Linked DNA regions of Egicoccus sp. AB-alg2. The protein of the gene in region 1 binds, or shares a complex with, the protein of each later gene. Links are inferred from orthologs where the notes say so. Each region holds a gene or a part of one and is shown on either strand. Other genes may lie near its edges. The genes, in order: ACERM0_RS05915 and uvrB.

Region 1 (11,346 bases):
CGAGGTGTTGGCGCCGGCCTCGGACACGGCCTCCTTGACGGTGGCGAAGACCGGGACGTCGAGGCCCTCCCAGGTCGTGCCGCCCTTCTTCGGGTGCGTGCCGGCGACGACCTTGGTGCCGTAGGCCTGGTTGCGCTTGGCGTGGAACGTGCCCTGGGACCCGATGCCCTGGACGACGACCTTCGTGTTCTCGTCGATGAAGATGCTCACGAGTTGCTCCTCACGCCGCTGGTGGGCGTTGTCGGCACCCCGTGCCCGGGGTGCGGCTCGTCGGTCGGCTCAGGCCTCGCTCGCCAGTCGGACGGCCTCGGCGGCGGCTTCCTGCATCGTCGGCCTCGACACGACGCTGGGCAGGTCCGCCTCCTCGAGGATCCGGCGGCCCTCCTCGGCGTTGGTGCCGTCGAGGCGCACGACGAGCTTCTGTGGGAAGTCCCCGAGGCGCTTGGTGGCCTCCACGATGCCGTTGGCGACCTCTTCGCCGCGCGTGATCCCACCGAAGATGTTGACGAACACGCTCTTGACGTCGGGGTCCTTGAGCACGAGGCCGAGGGACTCGGCCATCGCGTCGGCCGACGCGCCACCGCCGACGTCGAGGAAGTTCGCGGCCCGCCCGCCGTTCTGCGCCACGACGTCGAGGGTGGCCATCACCAGGCCGGCGCCGTTGCCGAGCACGCCGACGTTGCCGTCGAGCTTGACGTACTGGATGCCCTTGGCCTTGGCCTCGGCCTCCAGCGGGTCGTCGTTGTCGATGCCCTCGATCTGCCACTCCTCGTAGCCGTCGTGGCGGAACGCGGCGTTGTTGTCGAGCGTGACCTTGGCGTCCAGCGCGATGATGCGCCCGTCTTCGGTCTTGATGAGCGGGTTGATCTCCGTGAGGGTGGCGTCCTCGGCGAGGTAGGCGTCGAAGAGCTGCACCAGCAGGTCCGCGGCCTCATCACGGACGTCCTCGGGCATCTTCGCCTCGGACATGATCTCCCGCGCGAGCTCGCGGGGCAGCCCGTTCTCGCGCTCGGAGGGCAGCACGGTGCGCTTGACCACCGCCTCGGGGTTGGTGCGGTTGACCTCCTCGATCTCCACACCGCCTTCCTTCGAGCAGATGATCAGCTCGCCCTTGTTGACGCGGTCGTGCATCACTGACAGGTAGTACTCCTCGGCGATGTCCGACGCGGGCTCGATGTAGACCACGTTGACGGTGTGGCCCTTGATGTCGAGCCCGAGGATGTTGCCGGCGTGCTCGCGGGCGGCGTCGACCGAGGGGGCGTACTTGACCCCGCCGGCCTTGCCGCGACCGCCGGTCTTGACCTGGGCCTTGACCATGACGGCCGAGGCCCCGTCCTGCTCGATGTAGCGGCGTGCGGCCGCCTCGACCTCGTCGACGGTGCGGCAGGCGGTGCCCTCCGGCGGCACGGGCACCCCGTTGCGCCGGAACAGCTGCTTGCCCTGGAACTCCACGAGGTCCACGGAGGGCCTCCTCGATCAGGTGTACGGAAAGGGGCGGGAAGAACGAAGCGCCGCGTCCCTGGCGGGCGCGGCGCGTCAGGCGGGCTCAGACACGTTCGGGGACGTTGCCCTTCACCCAGTCGGTGATGGTCTTCATGGGCGTGCCGGGCGTGAAGATCGCCGCGATCCCCTGCTCCTTCAGCAGCGGGATGTCCTCCTCGGGGATGATGCCGCCACCGAAGACGACGACGTCGTCGGCGCCGGCCTCGCGCAGGAGCCGGGCCACCTTCGGGAACAGCGTCATGTGCGCACCCGAGTGGATCGACAGGCCGACGGCCTGCGCGTCCTCCTGGAGGGTGGCGCTGACGATCTGTTCGGGGGTCTGGTGGAGGCCGGTGTAGATGACCTCCATCCCCGCGTCGCGCAGCGCTCGCGCGACGACCTTGGCACCTCGGTCGTGACCGTCCAGCCCGGGCTTGGCCACGACGACTCGGATCGCCATCGTCGACTCTTTCTGTTCGCGTCTGCGCGGGCCCTGGAGGGATCGCCACCGCGGCGCCGCGAGCTCGTGGGTGTGGCGCCTCGTCCCGCGCGCCGCACGTCCCGGCGAGGATAGTCGGCACCTGGCAGGACCATCCAAGCCGCCCCGGGCGAGCGTCCACCCCGCACCGGGCCCCGGTGCTGCGGCGGTACCGTTCGCCGCAGCATGGGCGACCCGAGGCAGACCGGCCAGCGGCCGGAGTTCGGCCCCTCCGGCTACCTGCCGGAGCGGGCGTCGAAGCGTGCGCGCAAGATCGTGCTGCGCGCGCCGCTCGGCCTGCAGTGGGTGGTCGCGTCCGTCCTGGCGGGGCTGGTCGTCGTCGCCGCCGGCGTGCTGTTCCTCCAGCGCAGCGGCGAGCCGCCACCGGCCCCGTGGACACCGGTGGGCGAGATCGACGAGCTGGCGGCGAGCCAGCCGCTGGACGACCTCGACGCGGTGCTGGTGGCCGCCGGCGGGCGGATCCGGGTCTTCGCCGACGCAGCCGGGGTCGCCTACTGCGAGCCGTCCAACCGGCTCGAGGACGGCGCGCGGGTCTGGAACCTGACCGGCCGCGGTCTGGGCGGCGCGGCGTCGCTGGCGGAGTACCCGACGATCGTGCACGACGGCACCGTCTACGTGGACGCGACCCGGACCGTGGCAGGTCCGGCGCCCTCCTCGGATGCCGCCGAGCCGGCCTGCTGACCCGGCCGGCTGGCCTGGCCGGGCCGTCGTCGCCGGGTCGGACGCGTCAGACGCGGGCGCGCACGTGGTCGTCCAGTCGCGCGAGGGTCTTCTTGATGCCCTGGAGGTTGTGCCGCGGGTAGCTCGACAGGTCGAGCCAGACCTTGGTCAGCGCGCGCGACCAGTCGAAGGTCTCCGTGACGAGCGTGGCCGGCCTGCCGTCGTCGGTGGTGGTGTCCTCGAGTTCATAGCGCCACCGGTGGCCGTGGAAGTGGCGCCAGGCGATGCGGCGGCCCTCCTCGAACTCCACGACGGTGTTGAGGATTCGGTAGGGCACGCCCACCTTCATCGACATCCCGAACCTGGCGCCGAGGTGGAGACGCTCCGGCCCGCCCGACTGCACGTCCCGGACCGTGCCGGATCCGTCGATGACCGGATGCATCGCCGGGTCGGCCAGGACGTCGAAGATCGCCTGCCGGTCGGCCTCGATCACCCGACTCGCCGACACCTTCCGCGTGCGCTTCGACACCCGCTGCTCCTGCCTGTTCCGACGTCCGTCGCCTGCGGGTTCGGCACCGTAGCCAGTGACGGTTCGGTGTCCGACGCCGACGTTCGGCACGAGGCCGGTGTGGGTCAGGTCTTCACGAGTGGGGCGTAGGCCAACATGAGGTGCTTGCGGCCGGCCTTGTCGAAGTCGACGGTGGCCTCGGCGCGTTCGCCCTCGCCGGTCAGCGAGGCGATGGTTCCCGGACCGAATTTGGTGTGCAGCACCCGGTCGCCCGGCCGGAACTCCTCGCCGGCGACCTCGAGGAGCTCCTTGTCGCGGCGACGCGACGCGGCCGACGTCGCGCGGGTGGCGCCGCGACGTTCGACGAGGTTGCCCGGCAGCTCGTCGAGGAACCGCGACGGCGGGTTGTACGAGGTGCCGCCCCACAGCGTGCGGTGGTCGGCGTGCGTGACGTACAGCCGCTGCTGCGCGCGGGTGAGCCCGACGTAGCAGAGCCGGCGCTCCTCTTCCAACTCCGCGGTGTCGTCCAGCGAGCGGACGTGCGGGAAGACCCCGTCCTCCATGCCGACCAGGAACACGACCGGGAACTCCAACCCCTTGGCGGTGTGCAGCGTCATGAGTGTGACGGTGCCGTCCTCGGCGTCCTCGAGCTCGTCCTGGTCGCTGACCAGGGTGACGGACTCCAGGAACGTCTCCAGCCCGGCGATGCCGGTCGCCCCGTGCCCGGGGCGCGAGGGATCGGAGCCGCCGCCGCGCTCGTGCACCTCGGTGGCGACCGACTTGAGCTCGCGCAGGTTCTCCTCGCGACCCAGTGCCTCGACGGTGCGTTCGGCCTGCAGCTCGCGCAGGTAGCCGGTCCGGTTCCAGATCTCCTCGATGAGGTCCGGGACGGCGAGGTCGTGCTCAAGCGCGGTGCGCAGCCCGTCCAGCAGGTCGACGAACGAGGTCACCGCGCCGATCGCCCGGGTGGCCAGGCCCTGTACGTGCTCGGCCTGGCGGCACGCCTCGAGGAAGCTGATGCCCTCGCGCCTGGCGTGCCAGTCGACGGCCTCGACGGTGCGGTCGCCGACCCCGCGGCGGGGGGTGTTGACGACGCGCCGCGCCGACACGTCGTCGTCGGGGTTGACCAGCAGGCGCGCGTAGGCGAGGACGTCCTTGATCTCCTTGCGCTCGTAGAAGCGCACCCCGCCGATCACCCGGTACGGGATGCCGACGCGGATGAACACGTCCTCCAGCACACGGGACTGGGCGTTGGTCCGGTAGAAGACCGCCGCGTCGTCGAACGTGAAGCCCTCGGCCCGGAGCTTCTCCAGCTCTTCGGCGACGAACGCGGCCTCGTCGTGCTCGTCGTCGGCGTGGTAGCGCACGACCGGTTCGCCGAGCCCCTGGTCGGTCCACAGGTCCTTGGGGTAGCGCGAGGCGTTGTTGCGGATGACCGCGTTGGCGGCGTCCAGGATCGTCTGCGTCGACCGGTAGTTCTGCACCAGCGGGATGACGGTCGCGTCCGGGTAGTCCCGCTCGAAGTCGAGCAGGTTCTGCACCGTCGCACCGCGGAAGGCATAGATGGAGTTGTGCACCAGCATGCTGTTGGCCACGTACGTGTGCGTGTCCGCCACCTCGAGGTCGTAGACGGGCCCGTCGTGGAACCCGACGTCGACGTGGTCGACCGTTGCCTCGACGAACTCTTCCTCGCGCTCGAGGAGCACTTTCATGCCGGGATGCACGTGCGACAACGGCACGACCGGCCACCTGACGCCGTCGATCTGTGCGCGGCGCACCACGTCGATGCCGCCGTCCGCGGCGATCTGTCGCGCGAGGGTCAACGCCGCCTCGTACGACTTGCGGCTGGTCTCGATCTTCCAGCCGCCCTTGCCGTTGTCGCGGACCCGGTGCCCGGCCGCCCGGAGACGGTCGGCCATTTCCTGGCGGTTGGAGCCCCATGTGACGCGGTGCATGCCCACTTCGCCGTAGCGGTGGTCCTGGTACATGACGACGTTGACCGTCTGACGTCGCCTGCCCCCGCCTGGCCGATAGTGCGGAAAGTCGGGATGCAGGCACAAGTCGGCCATGAGGTCCTTGGCACGACGTTCGGTGTCGACGCGCCCGAAGAGCTCCGCCAGCCGTTCGTCGCTGATGGACAGATTGCGGCCCTCGGAGTGGAAGCACATCGTCGGCAGTCCGTACTCCGCGGCGAAGTACGACTCCCAGAAGGTGGCCTCACCGACGTCGTCACAGACCTTCAACACCCAGGCAGCGTCGGCGCGTTCCTGATTGACGCGGACGCGCAGGCCGACCTCGACCTGCTTCGACGTCGCCGGTCGCACGGCCTTCGTACGGCCGATCCGGTAGCCGCGGTCGGCGCGATACATCAGATAGACGAGATGCCGGTCGTGCAGGTCGTTGGTGAATCGTGCCAGGACCATGTGGTGCGGGGTGCCGACCAACAGCTGGCCGCCGACGTGCACCCGCCAGACCGGTCCGAGATAGCTGCCCTGCATCACCTTGGTGACCGGGCGAGCGACGGCTTCGTGCGTACCGCCCGTGCCGAGGACGACATCGCCCTCCTGCACCTCCTCGACGGGTACGGGTCCGCGAATCGTGGAGATCGGCGTGCCCGGCACGAGACACTGGTCGTGGTCACCGACGACCATGATGTTGCGGTTCGCGGCCGCGAGCAGGTTGACGAGGTGGTACTGGGCGCGGTTGGTGTCCTGGTACTCGTCGACCATCAGGTACTGGAAGCGCTGCTGCCAGTGCTCGAGCACGGGGTCGAACAGCTGGAAGATCTCCACCGTCTTGACGATGAGGTCGTCGAAGTCCAGGGCGTTGGCCCGCAGCAGCCGGTCCTGGTAGGCCTTGTAGACGTCGGCGATCTGGATCTCCGGCCACGCGCCGGCACGTGACGCGTAGGTCTCGTGGTCGACCAGCTCGTCCTTGGCGTTGCTGATCGCGTGCTGGATCGCCCGGGGCGACAGCCGCTTGTCGTCGACGCCGAGGTCCTTGGCGATCTGCCCGATCAGTCGCTGGCTGTCCTGCGCGTCGTAGATCGTGAACCCGCTGCGGTAGCCCAGCCGGGTCAGCTCGCGCCGCAGGATCCGCACGCACGACTTGTGGAACGTGGTGACCCACATCCGGTCCGACAGCCGGTCGCCGACGAGCCCACCGACCCGCTGGGCCATCTCGCCGGCGGCCTTGTTGGTGAACGTGATAGCCAGCAGCTCGAACGGGCTCACGTGCCGGTCGCGGATCAGGTGCGCGATGCGGTGGGTCAGCACGCGGGTCTTGCCGGACCCCGCTCCGGCGACCACCAACACGGGGCCGTCGACGGTCTCCACGGCGTCGCGTTGCGCCGGGTTCAGACCTTCGAGCAGACGGGGATCGGCGGACACGGTGAGCCTCGGACGACGACGGCACGGCAGCCCCGACGGCGTGCCGGGGTCGAACCACCGAGGGTAGTGCAGGCCTCCGACATCCCGGCCGCGTGTCTACAGCCCGCACCACGGTCCACCGAGCCGCGAAGGGGTACGGCGGCGACGCGAGAACGGCCCGGGACGGCGGAGTCCCGGGCCGTTCTCCCCCCGCGTGGGAGGTCCTTGCCGTGCGTGGCGCTGCGGTTCAGCCGCGCCCGCGCCCGGGTGCCTGGCCGGAGCGGCCGGGGTGGCCACTGCTGCGGGCCGGTTCCCCGGCGGCGGTGCGGACGGCGGCGACGGCGTCGACGAGTCCGGCGCCCTGCTCGAAGCCCGAGTCGCCGTAGCTGGTGGCGGTGGCGACGAGGATCTGCTCGACCTCGGCCGGCGTCAGCTCCGGCGCGACCTGCAGGACCTGGGCGGCGATGCCGGCGATGTGCGGGGCAGCCATCGAGGTGCCCGACAGGCTGCTGTAGTACAGCGGGTCCGGCGACGCGGTCGCGCCGGTGGCGCAGACCGGCAGGGTGAGCCGGCACGCCGCGATGATGTCGACGCCGGGGGCGGCGAGGTCCGGCCAGGTCTCCGGACGCGTGGCGTCACCGCGTGACGAGAAGCTGGCCGTCTCGCCGTCGCGGGTACCGGTGCCCTGGTCGTCGTAGGCGGCGACACAGATCATGCCTGGGGTCGGGTCGACGCACTGGATGCTGGTCGACTGCGTGGAGCCGTCACCGCCCGAGTTGCCGGCGGCGAACACCACCACGACGCCTTCGTCGATCAGCGCCCGCACGACCCGCGGGATCGCACCGTCGGGGTTGTAGTCGCCGGCGCTGCCGCCCCAGGAGTTGTTGACGACGCGGATGGTCGGCGTGACCGTTTCGTGGTTCTCCAGCACCCAGTACAGCCCCTCGAGCCCGGAGTGCATGGAGATCAGCGTCCCACCGCTCACGCCGTGGATGGTGGCGCCGGTGGCGGCGCCGTGGAACCTCCCGGACGACGCGGTCCCGTCCCCGGCGACGATCCCGGCAACGTGCGTGCCGTGGCCGCCGAGGCTGAGCGTGTCGGACTCCGGGAACGGGATCGCGGTGCCGCCCAGCACGCCGAGCGACGGCACGACCTTCACGTTCTCGCCCGTGCGAGCCTCCAGGTCCGGGTGCCAGCCGTCCACGCCGGTGTCGACGACGGCGACGCCCACGCCGGTGCCGTCGACGACCTGACCGCCGATGGTGACCTCGCCGTCCAGGAGTTGCTGACCGCGGGTGGCGACGTGGGAGGAGTCGGTGAAGGTCTCGATCGGGGCGTCGTGCTCCAACCGGATGACGCCGGGTACGTCCGCCAGCCCCCGCAGCGCGTCGGCCGGCCCCTTCGCAAGCAGGACGTGGATCCGGTCGTAGCGGCTGACGAGATCGACGCGGGCGTCGACGGCCTGGGCCGCGGCGTCCACGTCGGCGTCCTCGTCGAGGATGACCAGCACGGTGGCCGTGCCGGTCAACTGCCGTACGGCGTCGTCGACGATCGTGGTGGTGACACCGGTCACGGTGCCGACGCCGCCGAGCATCGGGCCGAGGAGGCCCCCGACGGCGAACAACGAACCAGCGGAAAGGGAAGCGAGTCTCCGGCGCACGTGGGGCTCCAGGCGTTGGTGGCAGCGGATCTGCCGGGCTCAACGCCGGTGCGTGCGTCCGGTGACGCGCGCGGACTAGTCCCGACGCCACCGTGCGCTGCTCGCAACCTCGACGGCGCTCGGCCGCGCGATCTGGGCATAAGTCCGGCTTTCGCTTCGTGGGTCGCCGCCCAGGGCGTCGGGCCGGCCCTTGCGTCGTGACCGACGTGGCGGTTGCACATGACGACAGGACCGGGGTTGAACCGAAGGTCGTGGTCCCGACGGGTCGGGCTGCTCGCGCTCGCCGTGCTGACGCTGAACGCGTGCGACAGCGGCCCGGACCCGTCCCGTGCGGTGACCGAGCCGGCGACTGCTGCCACGGCACCGCTGTCCGACGCCGGTCGCCCGGCCACGAGGCCGGACACCGATGCCGGCACCTCGGACGCGGCACCGCAACCCGATGCCGGCGCCTCGGACGCGGCACCGCAGCCCGACCTCGCCGTCCTCGAGGAGGCCGCTGACCTCGAAGTCGGACGCGAGTTCCAGCAGCGGTTGCTCGCTGCCAGCGAGATCGGCGAAGACGACCTCGACGAGGCGATGCGCGCCGCGACCGACTGCATGCGCCAGGCCGGTGTCGACGCGCGCTACCCCGATCCGGACGGCGTGGGCATCACCTCGCTGACGCGGCCACCGGATCCGGGCTACGCCCTCAGGGTGTATCCCGGCGTCGACGAACAGGCGATGTACGACATCGTCAGGCGGTGCGAGCGGGCGTGGTCGTCGCGGGTGAAGGCACGCTGGGAGGCCCAGACGTCCGCCAGCCACTCGGCCGCCGACGAGGCGGTCGCCTTCGACGCCGCGATCGCCTGCGCCCGGGAGCAGGGCCTGGTTCGCGACGACCCGCCGAGCCTGGCGGACGCGTACCGGGGTATCGCAAGGGGCGGCTGCCGGCCGTGGGAGGCGATCGAGTAGCCGACGTCAGTCCGCCGCGCGACCCTGTGGGCCGCGCGGCGGAGCGGGTCGGCGGCGGGCGCCGTCAGCGCACGAAGCGGATCGTCATCGGGTAGCGGTAGCCCTCGCCGTTGGAGGCCTTGATGCAGCCGACGATCGGCAGGATCAGCCAGAGCAGGCCGAGCGCCGCACCGAGCAGGCCGATCGGGATCAGGCCGATCCCGACGGTGAGCAGGCCGATGGGGAAGGCCGCCACCACCAGGATCACCCCGTAGAGCGCCACCGACAGGTTGAAGTTCAGCGACTCCTTGCCGTGGTGGTCCACGAACGGGTGCTCGCGCTTCAGCAGCCACACCAGCAGCGGCCCGATGATCGGCAGCCCGACGAAGGCGAGGTAGGCCGAGGCGTGGGCGCCGATGCCCCAGCCCCGGATGTCACCGGGCAGCCCGGACGGGTGCGGCTGCGGCTGGCCCCAGGCAGCACCGTAGGGGCCACCCGGCTGCTGCCACCCGCCGGCCGTGCTGCCGGTCGGCGCGCCGGCGCCCAGTTCACCGGGTCCGCGGCCGGCGTCCTGCCAGGCCGGCTCGCCGGTGCCCGAGTCCCAGACGGGGCGTTCCTGCCCGGCCGTCGGCCCGGCGGCAACGGCCGTCCCGCAGACCGGGCAGGTGGTCGCGGTCGACTCCAGGCTCGCACCGCAGTTCTGGCAGGTCACCGTGATTCCTTCTCGAGGGAGGCCGGCACGCGCCGGCCCGGGGGGTTCTTGGGTCGAGTCCTACTGTCCCAGTGTGCGCCGGCCCCGACCATCGGGGAGCACCCTTGGACGGCCCTGACCTCGCCGCCGGGCGCTCAGGGCCGACGCCGGCGTCCGACACGCCGCTGGGGCGGCCCGAAGGCCGCCCCAGCGTTGCGCTCCGTCGGGTCCCGCGTCACGGGCACCCGACGTGCCTCGACTCAGGTGCCCGAGCAGGGGGCGCTGTAGTCGTACTCGTCGGCGGTCGGGCCGGTCACGCCGGTCTCGACCGTGCGCAGACGCAACGGCTCGTCCGCGTCGGGCTGCGAGATGACGGCCGTTCGCACGGCGGTCTCGTTGGCGTCGCCACCGAGGGTCCGCTCGGGCAGGGCGCCCTCGTAATCGACGGTCAGTCCGTCAACGGCCGCCCGCAGGCCCTCGCGGGTCAGGTCGCCGTTGGCGGCCGCCTGCTCGAGCAGCGCCTTCATCGGGTACGACCAGATCCAGCCGAAGGTGAACCCGTCGTTGCCCGGCAGGTTGCCCTCACCGAGGAACTCCTGCATCGCCTGGTGCGCCTCGGACTCGCCGGTGAAGGCCTCCCACGGACCGACGTGGGTGAAGGCAGCCTCCAGGGCCTGTGCGGCCGCCGACTCCATCAGCGCCGGGTTCCAGGTCGGCACGGAGCCGATGAACCGGCCGTCGAAGCCGTTGGCCATCGCCCCACCGACGATCTCCGCGGTCTCGGCCGGGCCGGTGGCGATCACCACACGGTCGGCGCCGCCGCTGACGACCTGGCCGACGGCGGCGTCCTGCGAGCCGACGACGGCGTTGGGAGCGGTCTCCACGAAGCCGAGGTACTCGATGTCGTTGGCCTCGGCCCAGGCCTGCACGCCAGCCGCCGAGTCGCCGCCGTAGTCACCCGGGTAGCCCACGGCCATGACCGAGCTGATCTCGCCCTCGTTCTCGCTCGACCAGTCGAGCGCGATCTGCGACTCGATGCAGTACGAGTAGCCGGAGTTCAGGATCAGCCCGTAGTCGGCGGACTCGTGGTCCCAACCCGACCACCACGACGCCGGGACGCCGAGGACGTTGTCCTCGTCCATGTCGGGCAGGATCGCCTCGGTCGGCGGGGTGCCCAGCGTCTGCGCGAGCGCGAGGACGTCGGGCTCGATCTCGCGGTACAGCTGCGACTGGGTCTGCGGGTTGTACTCGTTGTCGCGGGTGTACTCGGTCACGTTGACGTCGTAGCCGGCGATGCCGCCCTGCTCGTTGACCCGCTGCCAGAAGGCCTCCTGGCCCTCGACGATCTGCACGCCGAGCGCCGCGAACGGGCCCACCGTCAGGTCCGAGAGGATGCCGAGGTAGATGCACCCGTTGTCGGGGTTGATGCCCTCCGGGCACGGCTCCTCGGTCACACCGATGTCCGTGGCGACCTCGCCGGTCTCCTCGCCGTCACCGGTCTCCTCACCCGTCTGCTCGCCGCCGTCACCGGCCGGTGCGGCGCCGTCG
Region 2 (10,518 bases), on another replicon or contig:
TGCAGCACGTGGGTTGGCTGCCGGCGCCGCTCGGCCCGGCACCGTCGCCGCTGCCCGCGGCCGGGAGTTCCGACGCCCGCCGCACGATGGTCGTCGTGACGGGGCGCCGCGGCGCGGGCGTCGAGCCGGCGGACCTGCGCGCGGCCGCCGCGGCCACGCCCGGCTGGCGGTGGCTGATCGCCGGCGAGACGACGGTCGCGCCGGCACCCGGCCTGGAGCCACTCGGCGTCCGGCACGACCTGCTCGCCGTGCTCAGGGCTGCGGACGCGGTCGTCGCCGGTGCATCGCTGAGCACGGTCGCGGCGGTCGCCGCCGCCGACGTGCCCATGTTGGCCGTGCCCCGGTCGGGGCGACGGGGGGCCGAGGACGAGTTCGCGGCCCTGCTCGGCGCGCTCGGCGCGGCGGTGCCGCTGCACCGCTGGCCGGCCCCGGAGCAGTGGGACGAACTCCTCGACGGTGCGGCGCGGATGGATCGCGCCTCGCTACGCGAGGGATGGGACGGCGGCAGCCCGCTGCGGGCCGCCACCGCCTTGGACGGGTGGGCCGGCGCGGCCGCGGGGGGCGCGCCGGACCCCGATCGACGTGCGCGGTTGCTGGCGTGGGCTTCGGCCGGGGACCTCCCCGACGTGCCCGACGCCCTCGCCGGCGCGGGGGTGCCCATGGTCGGCACCTGACCAACCGCTCGGTGGGGTGGACCGGCAGCGGAGGTTCGGTCCCCCTCGCCAGCAGGCCCACCTCAGGGGGGCTCACCGGCCCGGACCGACCGGGCGGCCGATGGAGGGCGGCCGCCATGCGGTCCGGGCCGGTCCGCGTCCCGGAGGTACGCTCGGCCGCATGTCCGAACTCGCCACGCCCTTCGCTGCCCGCCGTCGCGACCTCGACGAACGCCGCTCCGGCGACGGACGGTTCCGGGTCGTCAGCGACTTCACCCCCTCGGGTGACCAGCCGCGTGCCATCGAGCAGATCGCGGAGGCCTTCGAGGCCGGCGAGCGGGCCGTCACCCTCCTGGGCGCGACCGGCACCGGCAAGACCTTCACGGCCGCGAAGGTCCTCGAGCAGCTGCAGCGGCCGTGCCTGGTGATGGCGCCGAACAAGACGCTGGCGGCGCAGCTCGCCAACGAGTTCCGCGACTTCCTCCCGGACAACGCCGTCGAGTACTTCGTCAGCTACTACGACTACTACCAGCCGGAGGCCTACATCGCCTCCAGCGACACCTACATCGAGAAGGACTCGTCGATCAACGACGAGATCGACCGGCTTCGTCACCGGGCCACCATGGCCCTGCTGTCGCGCCGCGACGTGGTCGTGGTCGCCTCGGTGTCGTGCATCTACGGCCTCGGCTCCCCGCACGAGTACGAGGACCACGTGCTGTGGTTGCGTTCGGGCGAGGAGGTCGGACTGGACGCCTCGATGCGCAAGCTCGTGGACCTGCAGTACGCCCGCAACGACCTCAACCTCATCCGCGGCACCTTCCGCGTCCGCGGCGACACCCTCGAGGTGTTCCCCGCGGACGACGAGCGGGCCGTGCGCGTGGAGTTCTTCGGCGACGAGATCGACCGGATCGTACGTGTCGACCCGCTCACGGGCGAGGTGTCGCGGCCGGTGGAGCAGGTCGGCATCTTCCCGGCCTCGCACTACGTCTCCTCGCCCGAGGCGCTGCAGCGGGCGCTCGGCTCCATCGAGACGGAGTTGGCGCAGCGACTGGCGGACCTCGAGGGCCAGGGCAAACTGCTGGAGGCCCAGCGGCTGCGCATGCGGACCAACTACGACCTGGAGATGATCCGCGAGGTCGGGTTCTGCAACGGCATCGAGAACTACTCGCGCCATTTCGACGGGCGGGCGCCCGGCTCGCCGCCCTACACGCTGCTCGACTACTTCCCGGACGACTTCGTCGTCTTCCTCGACGAGTCCCACGTGACCGTGCCGCAGATCGGCGGCATGTACGAGGGCGACCGCTCCCGCAAGGACGCCCTGGTCGAGCACGGCTTCCGGCTGCCGTCCGCCTTCGACAACCGGCCGCTCACCTTCGACGAGTTCCTGGAGCGCATCGGGCAGCGGCTGTTCATCTCGGCGACGCCCAGCGCCTACGAACGGCGCGAGTCCGACACGATCGCGGAGCAGATCATCCGGCCGACCGGGCTGGTCGACCCGCAGGTCGTCGTGCGGCCCACCACGGGCCAGATCGACGACCTGATGGAGCAGATCCGCCAGCGCACCGAGCGTGACCAGCGCGTGCTCGTGACCACGCTGACGAAGAAGATGGCGGAGGACCTGACCGACTACCTGCTGGAGAACGGCGTCCGGGTCCGGTACCTGCACTCCGACATCGACACCGTCCAGCGGGTGGAGATCCTGCGATCGCTGCGGCTGGGGGAGTTCGACGTCCTCGTCGGCATCAACCTCCTGCGCGAGGGCCTGGACCTGCCGGAGGTGTCGCTGGTCGCCATCCTCGACGCCGACAAGGAAGGCTTCCTGCGCTCGGAGACGTCGCTGATCCAGACGATCGGTCGCGCCGCCCGCAACGTCGACGGCCAGGTCGTGATGTACGCCGACCAGGTCACCGAGGCCATGGCGCGGGCGCTGGAGGAGACCGAGCGGCGGCGCGAGAAGCAGTTGGCGTACAACCGCGAGCACGGCATCGACCCGCAGACGGTGCGCAAGCGCGTCGGTGACATCATCGCGGCCGTGCGCGCCGAGGAGCAGGGCGAGGACTACCGCCCGGACGACTCGCCGAGCGCCCGGGACGCGGTCGACGTCTCCGAGGTGCCGCAGGAGGACCTGCGTGCGCTCATCCAGCGCCTCGAGGAGGAGATGCACGAGGCGGCGGCGGAACTGCGGTTCGAGTTCGCGGCGCGACTGCGTGACGAGCTCGCCGACCTCAAGCGCGAGTTGGCCGGCATGGAGGCCGCCAACGTCTGACGGGCGCGTACAGCGCCTACGGCACCACCGGTGCGACCGGGCCGGCGTGCAACCCCAGCCGGTGCATCGCGGCCACGTCGCCGGCGCCCGCGGCGAACATGACGGTGCGCAGTTCGTCGAGGAACTCCTCGATCCACGCGACGACGGCGTCGGCGCCCGCCAGCGCCGGCGCGAGCAGCGGCCGTGCCACCGCCACGGCCGAGGCGCCGAGGAGCAGCGCCCGGGCGGCGTCCGTGCCGTTGCGGATGCCGCCGGAGGCGATGCGCGGGATCTCCGGCAGTTCGCTGCCCACCTCGAGCAGGGCCCGGGCCGTCGGGACGCCGATCTCGGCCACGTCGGGACGCACGACCGCGCCGTGGGCGACGAACTGCTCGACCCGTGCCCATGACGTGCCGCCGGCGCCGGCCACGTCGACCGCCCCCAGCGGCAGGCCGGCCAACTGCCGGGCGGCCCGCCGGCCGATGCCGTGACCGACCTCCTTGACCACGACCGGGACCGGCAGCGCCTCGGCAAGGCGCGCCAGGTGGTCACGACCGCCCCGGAAGTCGACGTCGCCGCCCTGGATGGCTTCCTGCAGCGGGTTGCAGTGCACGGCCAGCGCGTCGGCGCCGACCTCGTCGACGGCCTGCTCGGCCTCGGCCGGGCCGTAGCCGGCCACGAACTGGGCAAGGCCGAGGTTGCCCACCAGCAGCACGTCCGGTGCCAGGTCGCGCACCTGGAAGCTGTGGCGTGCCTCGGGGCGCTCGAGCATGACGCGCTGCGAGCCGAGCATCAGCCCGACCCCGCAGCGCTGGGCCGCCTCGGCGAGGGCCCGGTTGATGCGACCGCCGCGTTCCTCGCCGCCGGTCATCGCTCCGATCAGGAACGGCGCGCGCAACCGTCGGCCGAGCAGCGAGGTGCCCAGGTCGATCCCGTCGCGGTCCAGGTCGGGCAGCGCGTGGTAGGGGACCTCGACGTCCTCCAGCCCGGTGGTGCGGGTCTGGAAGTCGACCGTCTCCTCGAGGCAGACCTCGAGGTGGCGGCGCTTGCGGTCGAGGATCCCCTCAGGCACGCACCGTCTCCCCGAGCCGGGCGGGCGGGTGCTCGTCCACGATCCGTTCCGTGACCAGGCGGGCGGAGAGCATCACCATCGGCACGCCGGCCCCGGGGTGGGTGGAGGAGCCGACGTAGTACAGGTCGCGCAGGTGTGGGTCCTTGTTGTGTGGCCGCAGGTAGCCGACCTGGCTCACCGAGTGCGACAGCCCGAAGGTCGCGCCGCGGTCGAGCGAGAACTCGTCGGCCCACCGCGGCGGGTCGATGACCTCCTCGAGCACGATCCGGTCGCGCAGGTCGACCCCCTTGGCGGCCAGGTCGGTCAGCACGTAGTCGCGCACACGGTCCCGTTCGTGTTCCCAGTCGATGGGTGCGTCGGAGTTGCTGTGGGGCACCAGAACGTAGGCGATGTGGTGTCCGTCCGGCGCCAGCGACGGGTCGGCCAGGGTCGGCACGTGGACGTAGTAGGACGGGCGCTCGTGCACACGGCCGGCGAAGACGTCGCTGAAGTTGCCCTCGTAGTCGTCGCCGAACACGACGTTGTGTGCCCGCAGGTCGCCGAGGTCGCCGCGGACCCCGAAGTAGAAGTTCAATGCGGACGGTCCGTAGCGCAGCTTCTTGCCCAGCGGGTGGCGTGGCTCGCGGCCCAGCAGCCGCCGCTGTGCCCACGGCCAGTCGGCGTTGACGAGGGTCAGGTCGGCTTCGAGGTCGCCGTCGTCGAAGTGCAGGCCCGCCGCGCGGCCGCCCCGCTGGATGACGCCGGTGGCGGGGTGGTCACAGACGACGTCGACGCCGAGGTCGCGGCACAGCCGTACCAGCCCCTCCACGAGGCCGTACATGCCGCCGTCGGTGAAGTGCACGCCCTCGACGGTGTCGTTGTAGGGCAGCAGCGCGTAGATGGCGGGGGCCGTGAACGGGTTCATCCCGATGTACATGGCGTTGAAGGTGAACAGCTGGCGGAGCCGCGGGTCCTTGAAGTGGCGTCCGACCAGTTTGTGCATCGGTTCGTAGACCCGCAGCGAGACGAACTGGGGCAGGTTCGAGATGCCGAACATCTCGCGCAGCGAGCGGAAGTTGCGCTCGACGAAGTGCTCGCGCGCGCCGCGGTAGAGCTTGTCGCCGATGGCCGCGAAGTCGTCGAAACGGGCGCCCGCGCCCGGCTCGATCTGGTCGAGCTCCGCCTTCAGGGCCTCGCGTTCCACGCGGGCCTCCATGCGCGCGCCGTCGGCGAAGAACACCTTGTAGGCGGGGTCGAGACGGCGGATCGTGACGTAGTCGGCGGGGTCGGCCCCGACGTCGGCGAACGTGGCTTCGACGATGTCGCGCATCAGCAGGATGCTGGGACCGGTGTCGATCCGGAAGCCGTCGCGCTGGATGACGTTGCCGCGCCCGCCGGGGCGGGGCAGCCGTTCGTGGACCTGGACGTCGTAGCCGGCGTGGGCGAGCCGTGCGGCGGCGGACAGGCCGCCGATGCCGGCACCGAGGACGAGTGCACGTGTCACGGTCGGTCGCTTTCGTGCGGGGCGCGGGAGGCGCCGGCGGCGGAAGAGGCGGGGGAGTGACCCCGCACGAGCCGGAGCGGCCCGCGCGGTGCGATGGTGACGGCGGCCACCGGGCTCGGGTCGCCCGCGACCGCCCGCAGCGACTGCTGCAGCACGGCCTCGAGCGCCTCGTCGAGCATCAGGCGCGCCAGGTGGGTTCCGAGGCAGGTTCGTTGCCCGGCACTGAACGGGATGTAGGTCCAGGCCCGGATCCCGACCTCGAACCGGGTCGGGTCGAAGACGTCCGGCCGTTCCCACAGCTCCGGCCGGCGGTGGGTGAGCATCGGGCTGTAGAACGCCATGGTCCCGACCGGCAGCGGAGTACCCTCGAAGCTGGTGTCCCGTGCGACCCGCCGGGCACCGATGAAGCCCGGCGGGTGCAGCCGCAGTACCTCGTCGACGGCCTGACGACGCCGATCGGCCGGCTGCCAGGTGGGATGCGCGGCGAGGTACCACAGTGCCCAGGCCAGCGTGTGAGCGCTGGTGTCGAAGCCGGCCGCGAGCCCGACCCGCAGCTCCTCGACGGCGCCGGGCACGCTGGCAAGAGCGGCCGCGAGGTCGTCGGCCTGCGGGTCGTCGCGCCGCAGCGCCAGTTGGCGCGACAGCTCGCGCCGCACGGCGCGGCGTGCCCCGGGCCGCGGGATCAGCGCCGAGGGCATGCCCTCCTCGAGCGGGCGGAGGTACTCGGCGAGCAGGTCGGCCGGGAAGCGGCCGGAGAACAGCGCGGCGTTGAGCATCGCGGGCACCGCGTGGAGGGCCCAGTCCAGGCCGTCGAACTCGCCGACGGGGACCATCGCGTCGACGGCGGCGCGGACGCGTGCGCGCAGCTTGTCCACGTCGCGGTAGCGCGGCTCCAGCACGAGGCGGCGTGGCCGGTGGGCCGGGGCGTCGGTGGTGATGATGCCGCCGGCGAGGTGGGGGATCAGCGCCGGCATGCTCCGGCGGGCCACGAACGTCTCGCCGTCGCGGAGCACGAACCGGTTCCAGGCCGGGGAGGCGCCGACGACGGCCGGCCGCCGGGGCAGGCGCAGCTCGAACACCGGCCCGAGCGCCGCGCCCTCCTCGAGTAGGGCCAGCGGCTCCTGGCCCCAACGCCCGAGGTGGCCGTGCACGGGGTGACCGGCGGGCGAGGGCAGGCCCGTGTGGGAGGTGGTCGCGGGTGCCGCCGTCATCCGCCCACCTCGAAGCTGCGGCCCTTCCAGGTCTGGCGTCGCTGCAGGGCCCGCAGCGCGACCGGCAGGCCGGCGATCGGCAGCAGCGGTGCGAGCACCGCCTCCAGCGGGTCGCGCCGGGTCGTGGCGGCGACGACGGCCCGCTGGGCGATCCCCAGGGCCAGCGGCAGGCGCCAGGCCGGGTGCCGGGGCGCCAGCGCGGCCGGCAGCGTGTAGGCCAGCCCGTGCCACGCCACGTCCGCGAGCAGCAGTCCGCGACTGCGGCCGTGGGCGGTGAGCAGGTTCTTGCCGAACCCCGCCAGCGCCTCGCGGTAGCCGCGGTACATGCGGGTGTGGACCACGCCGTCGCCCAGCGCCAGGGCGACGGCGTTGCCCTCGCGGCGGGCCAGCCGGCCGAAGGCGACGTCCTCGACGATCCGGCCGCGGACGCCCGCCCAGCCGCCGATGGCGTCGTAGACCTCGCGGTGGATCGCGATCGCCTGGCCGTTGGCGGTCACGGCGTGCGGTGACACGTCGGCGTGCAGGAGCGGGTAGGGCAGGCCCGACAGCAGCACCTCGTCGATCACGGGCACCGTCAGCCGCTCACCCCAGGTGACCGTGTCCTGGGTCGGGAAGATCGAGCCGACGCGGGCGCCCTGGGCCTCCAGCGCGTCGAGGAAGCCGGCCACGGCGCCCGGTTCCCAGTACACGTCCGCGTCGGTGAACACCAGCCAGTCACCGCGGGCCGCCTCGGCCAGCTGGTGCAGTGCCCACGCCTTGCCGAGCCAGCCGTCGGGCAGCGGCGCACCCGTCAGGACCTTGACGCCCTCGACGGCCGCGGCCACCTCGGCGGTGCCGTCCTCGGAGTGGTCGTCCAGCACCAGCACCTCACCGGCTCCCTGCCGCGCCAGACCCGGCAGCGTCAGCGGCAGGTTGCCGGCCTCGTCGCGGGCGGGCACGAGCACGGAGACCCGTTCGAGGTCGCCGCGCACCGCGGCGCGTATGCGGGGGAAGGTGCGCCAGTTCACGACGTTGACCGCGATCCGGCCGGCGAGGAACGCGACGACCAGGCGCCGCAGGAGCGTCAACGGGCCCATGCGAGCACCTCGGACCTGACGGAGGCGAACAGGACCATGCCCTGCACGACGACGAGGTTGGTGACGAGGAAGAACGTGGCTTCCTCCACCGGCAGCGGGCCGAAGGCCAGCCCGGTGGTGTAGCGCTCGCTGATGGACCAGATGCCGTTGGCGATCGCGTAGCCGTCGGCCAGCCACAGGTACACCGTCGGCACGGCGACGGCGGGCCACAGCACGCGCAGGCGGTCAGCCAGCCAGCGGCCGCCGTACCACCACTGCAGGCCCAGCGGCGGGCCGATCCAGGCCAGGATGAGGCCGAGATAGCGGGTCGGTTCGTAGAGGACGAGCGCGCCGGCGGTGACGGTGCCGGCGACCCACGCGAGCACGGTCGAGCGGCTCGCCCGCTCACGGGGCGGCGGCGGCGCGAGCAGGTCGGCGCGGCGCATGAGCAGGATGGTCCAGCCGCCGGTCATCAGCGTCTGCAGGCCGAAGAAGAGGTACTCCTCGATCGGGACGTACCAGATCGTGCCCAGGACGCGGCCGTCGCCGTAGCCCCACACCTCGCTCGCGACCAGGTAGTTGTCCCAGGGCGTGGTCCACACGTACGCGATCACGACCAGCGTCAGCAGGCCGGCACCCAGCCAGGGCCGCTCCCGCAGGGTCCGGACGACCGGGACGGCCAGCAGCAGCAGGGGCGGGAGCAGGAAGACGAGGAGGAACTGCAGGTACGTCACCCCGCGCCTCCCGTGCCGGTGCCCGCCAGGGGTTGCGGGGACGGGGCGGCGGGGGCGGTGCCGGCGGCCCGGGTGGCGCTGCGGGCCTCGGCGAGCAGGCGGGCACGGCGGGCCGGCGGCACGCTGGCGCGCTGCCGCAGGTTGTCCCAGCCACCGGCGCGCAACTCGTCGAGGATGGCGCGGTACTGGACGGCCGCATAGGCGACGGCGGTGCGGTGGTGGCGCAGGTGGTGCAGGCCGTCGAGTCCGATCTCGAAGCGCTGCTCGGCCTCGTGGGCGAGGTGCTCCATCAGCCGCCGGTAGCGGGGTCCGCGCACGTCGCTCCGTAGGTCGTCGAGCGTGACACCGTAGGCGGCCAGGAGGTCCGCCGGCAGGTAGACACGGTCCCGGGCGAGGTCCTCGCCGACGTCACGGAGGCAGTTCGTCAACTGCATCGCGCGGCCGAGCTGATCGGCGGCGTGCTCGGCGGCCGGGCCGTGCGCCCCGCAGATCGGGGCGATCATGAGGCCGACGGCCCCGGCGACCTGGAAGCAGTACCGGTCGAGGTCGGCGAAGGTGGCCAGGCGCACGCTGCCGAAGTCGGCGCGGAAGCCGTCGGCGAGGGCGTGGAAGGCGGCGCGTGGCACCGGGAATCGACGCACCGCCCAGGCCAGGGCCCGCTCCCAGGGCTCGACGGGCCGGCCGAGGTAGGCCTGTTCGATGCGGGTCTGCCAGACGGCGACGGCCTCCCGTGGGCGCGGCGCGAGGTCGGCGGCGTCGTCCCCGATCCGACAGGCGGCGTAGACTGCACGGGTGGCGCGCCGCCGCTCGCCGGTCATCAGGCAGCTGCCGAGCCAGAAGGTCGTGGAGTGGTGGCGGATGACGGCCGTGACCTCCGGCCAGACGTTGCTGCTGTCGCGGCCGGTCATGCGCCCACCGCCTCGGGCACCCGGGCGGACGGGACCGCGGCGGGCGGGGGGACCAACGCCCGTCCGAGCGTGCGCAGCGACGTGCGGGCCGGACCCGGTGGGAGCGCGCCGAGGTGGTCGTCGGCGCGGTCGAGGAAGCGTTCGACCAGTCGGCCGGCGCGTGTGACGGCGCCGCAGCCGTGCACGATCTGCATGGCTTCCTCGACGGCCGGCCGCGGGTGCGGGGGCGGGTCTCGCAGCACCGTCTGCAGTCGCACGCCCGCGGGGGAGCCGATGGCGTCGAGGACGGGCCAGGTGTACACGCCCAGCTCGAGGTCGTGGCCCACGGGCTTGCCGGCGACCTCGGCGCTGGCGGTCAGGTCGAGCAGGTCGTCGGCGAGCTGGAAGGCGACGCCGAGGGTGCGGCCCCAGGCCTCGGCGCGCGTTCGCATCGCCGGCGCCGCTCCCGCCATGGCCGCGCCGGCGCGGGCGGCGGCGGCGATCAGGCTGGCCGTCTTGCCGTCGACGACCTCGAGGTAGCCCGTCACCCCGACGTCGATGCGTCCGACGAGGCTGGCCTCCAGGCGCTCGCCTTCGACGAGCCGACGGTAGGTGCGCGCCAGCAGCCCGGGTACCTCGTCACCAGCGTCGGCGGCGGCCTCGAACGCCAGCGCGGTCAGGCGGTCGCCCGCGAGAACGGCCAGACGCTCGCCCCAGCGGGCGTTGGCGCTGGGTACGCCACGGCGGACGTCGGCGCCGTCGATCACGTCGTCGTGGTACAGCGTGCTCAGGTGCAGCAGTTCGCTCGCGCAGGCGGCGGCGGTGAGCCGGTCGCGCCCCGGCGCCCCGAGCGCGGTGGCCACCAGGACCGTGACCAGGGGTCGGAACCGCTTGCCGCCGGCGGTGAGCAGGTGACGACTGCTGCGGTCCGCGAGGGGATCGCGGGCGGCGACGGCCGCGTGCAGACGCCCCTCGACCGCCTCGAGACGAGCGGCCGCGTCTGCCCGAAGGGGTGGTTCGAGCAGGTTCAACGGGTCCACTGGCCGCTCCGCACGCCGATTCTCTGCCTCATGCAAACGTTCGATGCTCCTGCCGACCCGGATGGACCGGCTTCCAACGACAGGGTTCCACGGGGACGCCGGCCCGCTAGGGCTAGGCTGCCCGCCGATCAGGAGGCA

Evidence for each region.
Region 2: the proteins of ACERM0_RS05915 (region 1) and uvrB are in contact, whole or in part, in a crystal structure (PDB 7EGT), measured with the Thermus thermophilus proteins. The link is inferred for Egicoccus sp. AB-alg2 from one-to-one orthologs. Residues at the interface, in WP_096412145.1 of Thermus thermophilus: His654, Arg656, Phe657, Gln666, Asp668, Glu669, Lys680, Arg681, Leu682, Ser683, Lys685, Tyr686, Ala687; in WP_096411307.1 of Thermus thermophilus: Glu23, Leu25, Arg26, Asp27, Gly28, Glu29, Arg30, Phe31, Arg55, Glu326, Asp327, Phe328, Glu379, Ser382, Gln383, His398, Gly400, Arg401.

Annotation. Positions count from the first base shown.
Region 1 is NZ_JBGUAX010000003.1:138,597-149,942, reverse strand. Bases 3,075-6,860 are described here. They hold ACERM0_RS05915 (UvrD-helicase domain-containing protein), read right to left. Parts: upstream 6,539-6,860; coding sequence 3,275-6,538; downstream 3,075-3,274. Other genes in these bases: ACERM0_RS05910 (S8 family serine peptidase), read right to left, coding at 6,765-6,860; ACERM0_RS05920 (SRPBCC family protein), read right to left, coding at 3,075-3,170. Also shown: sucD (succinate--CoA ligase subunit alpha), read right to left, coding at 1-210; sucC (ADP-forming succinate--CoA ligase subunit beta), read right to left, coding at 280-1,461; ACERM0_RS05930 (cobalamin B12-binding domain-containing protein), read right to left, coding at 1,547-1,942; ACERM0_RS05925 (hypothetical protein), read left to right, coding at 2,147-2,662; more of ACERM0_RS05920, read right to left, coding at 2,709-3,074; more of ACERM0_RS05910, read right to left, coding at 6,861-8,141; ACERM0_RS05905 (hypothetical protein), read left to right, coding at 8,415-9,128; ACERM0_RS05900 (DUF4870 domain-containing protein), read right to left, coding at 9,193-9,819; ACERM0_RS05895 (ABC transporter substrate-binding protein), read right to left, coding at 10,059-11,346. UniProt on the Escherichia coli protein: A helicase with DNA-dependent ATPase activity. Unwinds DNA duplexes with 3'-5' polarity. Translocates on single-stranded DNA with 3'-5' polarity. Initiates unwinding more efficiently from a nicked substrate than double-stranded DNA.
Region 2 is NZ_JBGUAX010000001.1:303,104-313,621, reverse strand. The notes cover bases 419-3,376. They hold uvrB (excinuclease ABC subunit UvrB), read left to right. Parts: upstream 419-834; coding sequence 835-2,919; downstream 2,920-3,376. Other genes in these bases: fni (type 2 isopentenyl-diphosphate Delta-isomerase), read right to left, coding at 2,936-3,376; ACERM0_RS01490 (hypothetical protein), read left to right, coding at 419-674. In the rest of the region: more of ACERM0_RS01490, read left to right, coding at 1-418; more of fni, read right to left, coding at 3,377-3,970; ACERM0_RS01475 (phytoene desaturase family protein), read right to left, coding at 3,963-5,453; ACERM0_RS01470 (cytochrome P450), read right to left, coding at 5,450-6,664; ACERM0_RS01465 (glycosyltransferase family 2 protein), read right to left, coding at 6,661-7,740; ACERM0_RS01460 (lycopene cyclase domain-containing protein), read right to left, coding at 7,728-8,453; ACERM0_RS01455 (phytoene/squalene synthase family protein), read right to left, coding at 8,450-9,361; ACERM0_RS01450 (polyprenyl synthetase family protein), read right to left, coding at 9,358-10,380. UniProt on the Escherichia coli protein: The UvrABC repair system catalyzes the recognition and processing of DNA lesions. A damage recognition complex composed of 2 UvrA and 2 UvrB subunits scans DNA for abnormalities.